DNA from 2 places in the Kineococcus sp. NPDC059986 genome. Region 2 is predicted to be linked to the other one. Evidence: predicted binding sites of a transcription regulator. Region 2 holds the regulator's gene; the other holds the start of a gene.

What was found. The regulator LexA, encoded in region 2, represses DNA repair genes until DNA is damaged. The targets are predictions, from matches to a motif close to TCGAACANNTGTTCGA.
Region 1: a site for LexA is predicted at 2,776-2,791, ahead of AB0637_RS06795 (DUF6504 family protein). Genes of this name have one in related genera too.

The regions. Positions count from the first base shown of each region.
Region 1 covers NZ_JBFBND010000006.1:51,914-56,823, reverse strand. Annotated here, with positions in the region: gene dnaE (DNA polymerase III subunit alpha) at 1-1,631, opposite strand, end outside; gene AB0637_RS06800 (SAV_6107 family HEPN domain-containing protein) at 1,724-2,161, opposite strand; gene AB0637_RS06795 (DUF6504 family protein) at 2,208-2,624, opposite strand; gene AB0637_RS06790 (DUF6318 family protein) at 2,983-3,639, shown strand; gene AB0637_RS06785 (PKD domain-containing protein) at 3,984-4,481, shown strand; gene AB0637_RS06780 (YbaK/EbsC family protein) at 4,610-4,910, shown strand, end outside.
Region 2 covers NZ_JBFBND010000001.1:2,238-7,147, reverse strand. Annotated here, with positions in the region: gene AB0637_RS00045 (ATP-dependent DNA helicase) at 1-1,891, shown strand, start outside; gene AB0637_RS00040 (aspartate/glutamate racemase family protein) at 1,945-2,610, shown strand; gene lexA (transcriptional repressor LexA) at 2,662-3,318, opposite strand; gene AB0637_RS00030 (DUF2277 domain-containing protein) at 3,599-3,868, shown strand; gene AB0637_RS00025 (LysM peptidoglycan-binding domain-containing protein) at 4,067-4,516, shown strand; gene nrdR (transcriptional regulator NrdR) at 4,644-4,910, shown strand, end outside.

The sequences.
Region 1 (4,910 bases), on a different contig from region 2:
CGCTGGAGTTCGGGCAGTTCGGCGATGGCGTTGCGGGCGTCACGGGCCCGCAGGTGCGGGAACGCGGTGGCGATGGCGTCCACCTCCACGGGCGGCAGCCCCAGCGCCGCACCGACGTCCCGCACGGCGTGGCGGACCCGGTAGCTGTCCATCATCGACACGCAGGTCACGCGGTCGCCGCCGAACCGGTCGAGGACCGCCGCGTAGACGTCCTCCCGCCGGGCGGACTCGACGTCGAGGTCGATGTCGGGCAGCTGACCGCGTCGCGGGTTGAGGAAACGCTCCATGAGCAACCGGTGCCCGAGGGGTTCGACGTCGGAGATGCGCAGCAGGTGGTTGACGAGGCTGCCGGCGCCGGAGCCACGGGCGGCGACCCGGACGCCCATCCCGCGGGTGAGGTCGCAGACGTCCGCGACGGTGAGGAAGTAGCTGGCGAACCCGACCTTCGCGATGGTGTCGAGCTCCTCGTCGAGGCGGCGCAGGACCTTCGCCTCGAGCTTGAGGTCCGCCCCCGGGTAGCGGCGGGTGACCCCCGCCTCGCAGCGGGCGCGCAGCACGGCGTCCTGGTCGGTGTCCCGGGTCAGCCCCAGCGCCTCGGGGTCGGGCAGGTGGTGACCACCGATGCCGAGGTCGGTGGCCGGGTCCTGCACCGAACGCGCGGCGAGGGCGGCGGTGGTGGTGAGCAGGTCGGCGGCCGCGGACGGGTCGCCGGCGGCGTGGGCGACGTCGGCGGCGGTGCGGACCATGTCGATGGTGGGCAGGAGGTGGCCCTGACCGCTGACCCGGTCGGTGTGCCGGGTGTCGAGCGGCACGAGGCGCCGGACGGCGTCGAGCAGGTCGGCGGTCAGTCCGCCGTCCGGTCCGGCGGACCGGACGGCGGCGGTCAGGACGGCCGGAACCCCTGCGGCACGGGCGAAGGAGAGCATCCGGGCGGCGTGCTCGACGCTGCCGGCCGTCCCCGGCGGGGCGTGGTGGCAGACCACCTCGACGTGCAGGGAGCCGGCCGGCAGCACCTCGCGCCACCGGCGCAGGACCGCGTGGGCGAGGTCGTCCCGGCGGGCCAGCAGCGCGCGGCCGAGCTCGGACCCCGGCCCCAGCAGGACCGCCAGCGTCGGCCGGCCGCCGGTCGGGGTGGTGGCGTGGGCGGCGACGAGGTCGAGGCTGCTGACGGGGGTGCCCCGCTCCCCGCCGAGGTGGGTCGCGCTCACCAGCCGGCACAGCGCCGCCCACCCCCGGCCCGCCCCGGCGTCGTCGGCGCCGAGGGCCAGGACGGTGACGCGGGGCAACCGCGGGTCGACCGCCGCCCCACCGCGGACCGGGGTGCGGGAGGCCTTGCTGCGCAACGCGACCGACGGGTCCGCCCAGGTGGGCAGGCCGTCGGCCAGGCCCGTCGGGGTGGTGGCGAGGTCGACCCCCAGCACGGGCGCCAGACCGGCCTCACCGCAGGCGCGGACGAACTTCACGGCGCCGTACAGGCCGTCGCGGTCGGTCAGGGCCAGGACCGGCATGCCGAGGTCGGCGGCCCGCGCCACGAGGGCGGAGGGGGTGGAGGTGCCGTACCGCAGGGAGTACCCCGAGGCGACGTGCAGGTGCGGGAACGGTGCGGCGAGGGGTGGGGCGAGGGTGGTCATGGGACGTCCTTAGGAACGCGCCCGTGGGGAAGACCGGGTGGTGCGGGGGTGCGGGACCGTGCGGGTGGAGCGGTGGGACGCGCGCGAGCGCGTCAGCCGGCGAGCGGCTGGAGGGCGCTGAGCCCGAGAGTGGCCTCGACGACGCGGTGGAACTGCTCGGCGTGGGCGAGGAGGTCGTCGGCGGCCGCGGCGTCGACGACGCCGGTGCGACCGGCCTCGACCGCCGCCCGGGCGGGCGCCGTCGCGGCGAACCGGTCGGCCCACTCCTGCAGGGCCGGGTCGAGGGCGGGCAGCATCTCCCAGACGCTGCGCGGACCGCCGGTGCGCCGGCCACGGGCGGGGCGGCCGTGCACCGCGACGACCGCCGCCCCCGCGCGCAGGGCGGCGAGGTGGGCGTGGACGTAGCGCTCGGCCACGTCGTCCGTGCGCAGTGCCGTGATCAGTTCGTCCTCGCAGCGGGCGAGGAGGTCGAGGGCGGCCGTCGTCAGCGGGCGCGGGACGCCCGCAGGGACGTCGAAGGTGGTGGTCATCGCGTTCTCCTCCGGTCGTGCGGTCAGGTCTGGTCGGTCGGGGGTGTCAGTCGCTGACGCGCAGCAGCTGCCAGTCCCCCGACGCTTCGGACGAAGAGGTACCAGCGACCTCCGACACGGCCGCCGTCCCCGTGGCGACGGCGCGGGCGAGGTCGTAGACACCTGCGCCGCCGGCCCGGCCCACGCTGGCCTCGACGCGGAAGACCTCGCGTTCGAGGTCGCCGATCTCGAGGACGCGGCGGCGGGCGGGACGGTCACCCGGACCGGTGGCGTCGGAGTCGGTGACGTCACCGTGGACGGCGGCGACGGCCGCGTGCTCCCACCAGGCGCTGCGTTCGCGCCAACGGGAGAGCACCTCGCGGACGACGTAGAGCCGGCCGCGCCAGATGAACTGCACGGGGGTCTCCTCCCCCTCGTCCGCGTCGCCGTAGCGGACGTGCACCGCGTCGGAGAACCGTCGCACCGTGGTCACCCTTCCCCTCACTCGAGCCGGCACCGCGGCAGGAGCGCGCGGTGCGGCGAGCCGGGGGAAGCGGCTCGCGAGCACGCACTCGGGGCGCGGCCCGCGGAGCTTCCCCTCTCCCCGGACCGCGCCTCGAGCGGTCTCATCATGTTCGAACACCGGTTCGAACACATCTCGAAGCTACACCACCGACCTCAGGACGCGTCAACGGCGAACCGGGTTGTCCACAGGACGCAGCGTGGACTTCGCATGACGGAGGGTCACCGCCTCGACGGGGTCACCCGAACGGCCCAGAACTTGTCCACAGCACCCCGTCCGGCGGCTCCGCGCGCCCCGCGCAGGTGCGACCGTGCGGGGCGTGACTCCCGCTCGCCCCCTCCTCGCGACCGCCGCCGGACTCGCCCTCGCGGGCCTGCTGACCAGTTGCTCGCAGGAGGCGCCCTCGGCCCCGGTGCCGGCCGCGACGGCAGCTGCGGCCGCACCCACCACGACGTCGGGCGAGGCACCCCACCACGAGCACGGGGCGGGGTCGCACGAGGAGGTTCCGACCCCCGCGGCGACCGCCACCTCGAGCCCGACGTCGACGCGCGACCTCCCCCGTCCGGAACTGCCCGACCTCGGGAAGACGTTCACGCAGGACGGTGCGAGTTCGTTCGCCGTCTACTTCACACGGGTGATGAATCACGCACGTTCCACTGGCGACTCGACCCTGCTGAGGAGCCTGTCGACGGACGACTGCAGCGGATGCCAGACGTACGCCGACGAGGTCGACATGTACCGGGAGAAGGGCTACGTCAGCACTGGAACGATCTTGCAGTTCGAGGGAACGCACGTCCTGTCCTGGGATCCCGCCTCAGGCGAAACCGACATGGACATCGATCTGTCCCGGCCCGCCCACCAACTACTCGCAGCTGACGGTTCGCTGATCGAAGACGTTCCAGCAGAGTCTGATCTGACTGGGTACCTGTGGCTGAAATGGACCGACGACCACTGGGTCGTGCGGGAGGTCGAATGAGGTCGGCAACAGCAATCCTCGTCATCGCGGTGTCGCTGACGCTGATCGTTAACCCGACGAAGGCATGGGCGCAGGAACCTCACCGGGGATACTCCGATGGTGATGCCGTCACCGTTGAGGCGACCCGGCGGACAGGAGCCTCAGGAAAACGCCCTCAGAACGCCGCCGGAAGACTGAACCAAGACGGGGCTCCCGCCACCGCCGTCGTCCGAACTCCGGCCTGTGGACGCAACGGCCCCGAGGGGAGTTTCGGCGACGACTTCTGCGGCGCGGCGCGGAACACCTGCCCCCCGGGCCAGACGTTCGCGACGACGTGGACCCGCACGGGGGACGACCCGCGGTGGGTGAACCAGGGGTCGCGCTGCACGACGGACCCCACGGACGCGGCACCGGTGGTCCTGCCGACGGTGACGGCCGCGGACCTGCGCCGGGTGGGTTTGCCGGCCAGCCCGGTGCAGCTGCAACCCGACGACGGCCAGGCGCTCCTCGGCGTCCCCCTCGTCCTGCGCACGACGGGCGGGACGGTGGTCCGGGACACGACCGTCCTGGGGTTCCCGGTCCGGATCCGCGCGACCCCGACGAGCTGGACGTGGGACCTGGGCGACGGCACGCGCCTCGGACCCACGGCGGACCCGGGGCGGCCCTACCCGCGGCAGACCCTCACGCACACCTACACGGCCCCCGGCGACCGGACGGTGACGCTGACGACGACGTGGTCCGGGGAGTACACGATCGCCGGGCTCCCCTACCGACCGGTGGAGGGGACGGCGACCACGGTGTCCCCAGGGGTCGGGGTCCACGTGCTCGCGGGCGGCAACGTCCTGACGGCCCCCGACCGCTGACCCACCGCCGACCCGCGCGTCCGTGCGCGCCGTTCCGACACCCGCCGGCGGCCGGCAGGGGTTGGAACGTCACACACCGAGCCCGCTCACCGCGACGTGGGGCGAGAACGGTTCTACGCTGACGGTGCATGAGGTGGATGGTGCGCCAGGAACCCGCTGAGGGCGGTGGGTCCTCGACGACCGGGACCGCCACGCCCTCCCTCTCCGTGCTCACCGTCCCGGCCGTGGAGAGCACGGCCGAGGCCCTGCTGGACCTCGACGCCGCGGGCGAGGTGGTGGAGGTGCCCGCCAGCCTGCAGGGTCCGGAGGACCTCGCGCGGCACCTGGGCGTCCCGCTGCCGGCCGTGGCGGCCACCGCCGTCCTGCGCACCCGGGACGGCCGCCACCTGTTCGTCATCTCCTCCGCGGCGCACCCGCTGTTCGCCCCGG
Region 2 (4,910 bases):
CACACGGCGGCACCTGCTCGTCCAGGCCGGCACGGGCACGGGCAAGTCGATGGCCTACCTCGTGCCCGCCGTCGCGCACGCCGTGCACACCGACCGCCGGGTCGTCGTCACCACCGCCACCCTGGCCCTGCAGGCCCAGGTCGTCGAACGCGACCTGCCGCGGCTGGCGCAGGCCATCGCCCCGGCGCTGCACCGCGCGCCGACGTGGGAGCTGCTCAAGGGCCGGGCGAACTACCTGTGCCGCAACAAGCTCGACGGCGGCTTCCCCAGCGACGAGGGGGCCCTGTTCGACGTGGCCGCCCCGACGGGGGAGGGTCCCGCCGACACGGGCCGGCTCGGCCGCGAGGTGGTGCGCCTGCGCGAGTGGGCGGCCACCACCTCGACGGGGGACCGGGACGACCTCGACCCCGGGGTGAGCGACCGCGCCTGGCGGCAGGTGTCCGTCTCCGCCCGCGAGTGCCTGGGCGCCCAACGCTGCCCGGTGGCCGCGGAGTGCTTCTCCGAGCAGGTGCGGGCCCGCGCCCGGCAGGTCGACGTCGTCGTCACCAACCACGCCATGACGGCCATCGACGCCATGGAGAACGGCGGGCAGCTGCTGCCCGAGCACGACGTCCTCGTCGTCGACGAGGCGCACGAGCTCGCCGACCGGGTCACGGCCGTCGCCACGGCCGAGCTGTCCGCCTCGGTCCTGCACGCGGCCTCCCGCCGGCTGCGCCGCAGCGCCGGCATCGTCTCCGAGGCCCTCGACGACGCCTCCGTGGCCCTCGAGGCCGCCCTCGACGACGCGGCCCCGGGGCGCATCGACCGGTGGCCGGACGCGCTGGCCGACGCCGTCGTCGCCGTCCGCGACGCCGCCCGGCAGGCCCTGACCGACCTCAAGGACGCCTCCGAGGGGGCGGCGAAGGAGGACGACCCGGAGTCCCGCGGGGCCCGTCACCTGGCCCGTGCCGCGGTCCAGGAGGTCTTCTCGGTGGCCGAGCGGCTCGCGGCCGACGTCGGCCGCGGCGCGCAGGACAGCTTCGACGTCGCCTGGGTCACGGCCGGTTTCGGACCGGCGTCGCGGGCCCCCTCGCTCCACATCGCGCCGCTGTCGGTGGCGGGGCTGCTGCGCGAGCGGCTCTTCACCGAGCGCACCGTCGTCGCCACGTCGGCCACCCTCACGCTGGGCGGGTCCTTCGACCCCGTCGCGGGGGCCTTCGGGTTGAAGAGCCCCAAGGGGTCGGGGACGCCGTGGACGGGGGTCGACGTCGGCAGCCCGTTCGACTACCCCCGGCAGGGGATCCTCTACGTCGCCCGGCACCTGCCGCCGCCGGGCCGGGCCGGGGCCGGGGAGGCCGTCCTCGACGAGCTCGCGGCCCTCGTGGAGGCCGCCGGCGGCCGCACGCTGGGCCTGTTCTCCTCCCGCCGTGCCGCCGAGGAGGCGGCCGAGGCGCTGCGCGACCGGGTCGCCACGCCCGTGCTGTGCCAGGGCGAGGACCGCCTGCCCAAGCTGGTCCGCGACTTCACCGAGAACCCCGCCACCTCGCTGTTCGGGACGCTCTCGCTCTGGCAGGGCGTGGACGTGCCGGGCGACAGCTGCTCCCTCGTCGTCATCGACCGCATCCCCTTCCCCCGTCCCGACGACCCGCTGATGTCGGCGCGGTCCCGCGCCGTGGACGCGGCGGGCGGCAACGGCTTCCTCTCGGTCTCGGTCGCGCACGCGGCCGTGCGGCTGGCCCAGGGGGCCGGCCGGCTCATCCGGGCCACGGGGGACAAGGGGGTCGTGGCCGTGCTGGACTCCCGGCTCGCGACGGCGCGCTACGGCGGTTTCCTGCGCGAGTCCCTGCCGGACTTCTGGTCCACGACGTCGACGGACACCGTCCTGTCGGCTCTGCGGCGGCTGAGCGGGTGACGAGCACCGTGACCCCTGGCGCCGAGACGGTCGCGGCGTGTCATGCTCGGAACGTGGCCACCGTCGGCTTCCTCCACTCCGCGCACGCGCACGTGCGCACCTTCAGCGACCTCCTCGCCGCCCGCGACGACACCGTGCAGGCGCGGCACCTGGTCGACACCGGACTGCTGGCCGCCGCCCGCGCGCACGGTCTCGACAGCGTGCGGGCCGCGCTGGGCGACCGGCTGCGGCGCCTGGTCGCCGAGGGTGCCGACGTCGTCGTCTGCACGTGCTCGACGCTGGGCCCGACGGCCAAGCAGGTCGGTGCCGAGATGGGGCTGCGCGTCGTGCGCGTGGACCGGCCGATGGCCGAGGCCGCGGTGCTCGCCGGCCGGCGGGTGGCGGTCGTCGCCTCCCTCGACGAGGCGCTCGCGACCGCGATGCCCCTGCTGCACGAGTGCGCCGACACGACCGGTCGCACGGTGGAGTTCGTGGAGGTGCGCTGCACGGACACCTGGCAGGCGTTCGAGGCGGGGGACCTGCTGACGTACACGACGGGCGTGGCCGACGCCGTGCGCCGGGCCGTGCGGAGCCTGGACCCGCCGGTGGACGTCGTCGTCCTGGCGCAGGCCAGCATGCTCGACGCGGCCCCGCTGCTGCGGGACCTGCACGTGCCGGTCCTCACCTCGCCCCGCCTGGCGGTCGAGGCCGCGGTCGAGCTGGTCCAGCCGGTCCGCTGACCCGGCGCCCGTGCGGGCGGCGGGGTCAGCGGTGCGGGCTGCGGGTGCGGCTCAGAGGCTGCGCAGGACGGCCGTGACCTTGCCCAGGACGGTCGCCTCGTCGCCGTCGATCGGCTCGAAGAGCGGGTTGCGCGGCAGCAGCTTGACGTGACCGTCCTTGCGCTGCAGCACCTTCACGGTCGCCTCGCCGTCGATCATGGCGGCCACGACGTCGCCGTTCTCGGCGGTCGGCTGCTGGCGGACGACGACCCAGTCGCCGTCGCAGATCGCGGCGTCGACCATCGACTCGCCCACGACGCGCAGCATGAAGTGCTCACCCGTGCCGATGAGCTGCGAGGGCAGGGGGAACACCTCCTCGACGAGCTCCTCGGCGAGGATCGGGCCACCGGCGGCGATGCGACCGACGAGCGGCACGTAGACCGGCGTGGGCCGGCCGTCCTCGGCGGACGCCTCGACGCCGGAGATGAGGCCCCAGCCGAACTGCGGGGCGGGGCTCACGACCTCGAGGGTGCGCGGACGACGCGGGTCCTTGCGCAGGTACCCCATCTTCTCCAGCGTCTTGACCTGGTGGGCCACGCTGCTCGGGCTGGTCAGCCCGACGGCCTGCCCGATCTCGCGCATGCTCGGCGGGTACCCGCGCTGCTCGACGCACTCCTTGATCGCGTGCAGCACGCGCCGCTGGCGGTTCGTGAGGCCGTCGCGCACCACGGGGACGTCCGGGAACTCGTGGACCGTCCCGAGGGGGCCGGCGTCCTCGCCCGCTCCGTCCGTCGTTCCGTCCAGCGCGTCGGTCACGTCCTTCTCCTGTCTGCGGTGTCGCCCGGGTCGGGAGGTCCTCCGGTGCCGCCACGGTAGCCAGCGGGCCGGTGATGATCAAACAGGTGTTCGAACCGGCGTGTCGCCGGGAGGTGTCGGCGAGGGGCCTCGGCCCGTCGCGCCGGCCGCGCGCGACCTTCCCGGGGCGGGGGTCCGTGCCTAGGGTCGGAGCATGTGCCGGAACATCCGCCAGCTCCACAACTTCGCCCCTCCCGCGACGTCGGAGGAGGTGCAGGCCGCCGCGCTGCAGTACGTGCGCAAGGTCGCGGGGACGACGCGCCCGTCGGCGCGCAACCAGGAGGCCTTCGACCGCGCCGTGGCCGCCGTCGCCCACGCGACGGCCCACCTCCTCGACGACCTCGTGACCGCTGCGCCGCCCAAGGACCGCGACGTCGAGGCGGCCAAGGCGCGTGAGAGGGCGGCGAAGCGCTACGCCTCCTGACGGGCCGCCCGCGCCATGCGCGAGCGTCGTCGCAGGTCAGGCCGTCTGTCGGAGGTCGGTGGCAGCGTCTGTCCGCGTCGCCCCCCGGTCCCTCGCGGGTCCCAGGGGTTGCGCTCCACCGTTCGAACGGTGGTAGAACAGACGAGTCGGGTCGAACACCCGTTCGACCCGGCGTCACCGAGATGGAGGTCCACGCTCGTGAGCACCACCGCCCTCGCCCCGTCCTTCGCGGCCCCCGCGCCGTTCACCACCCCCTCGCCGTTCTCCGGCCCGCGCGCCGGCCGTCGCGCCCGTCGGTGCGCGCGACCCGCCGCCGTCCGCCGGGTCCGCGCCGACCGCCGACCGCTGCGGCTCACCCGCCGCGGCCGCCTCCTCGTCACGTGCACCGCCGCGACGGCCCTCACGGGTGCCGTGGTCGCCGTGACCGGCGCGTTCACCGGCGCGTCGGCCGGTGCCGACCGCGCGCCCGCGCCGGTCGTCCTCACCGTCGTCCCCGGCCAGACGCTGTCGGCGATCGCCGCGCAGTGGGCGCCCCAGCAGGACTGGCGCGAGGTCGCGGGCGAGATCGTGCAGCTCAACGACCTGCCGTCGATGACGGTGCAGGCCGGCCAGCAGCTGACGATGCCCGACCTGCCCGACCGGCACTGACGTGGTCCCGGTGCCGTCGCCCCGTCCGGCGGGTCCGGGCACGGGGTCAGTTGCTGTGCACACGTCCCGCGACGTACGGTCGAGCCTGCGCCAGAGGTTCCGTACGGTCGCGGGGGAGGAAGTCGGGGTGCACTGCCCGTTCTGTCGGCACGAGGACTCCCGTGTCGTGGACTCCCGCACGACCGACGACGGCAGCTCCATCCGTCGCCGTCGTCAGTGCCCGAACTGCTCCAAGCGGTTCACGACCGTCGAGACGGCGAGCCTGACCGTGGTCAAGCGGTCCGGGGCACCCGAGCCGTTCAGCCGCGCGAAGATCGCGTCCGGTGTGCGCAAGGCGTGCCAGGGGCGTCCCGTCAGCGAGGACGACATCGCCCTGCTCGCCCACCGCGTCGAG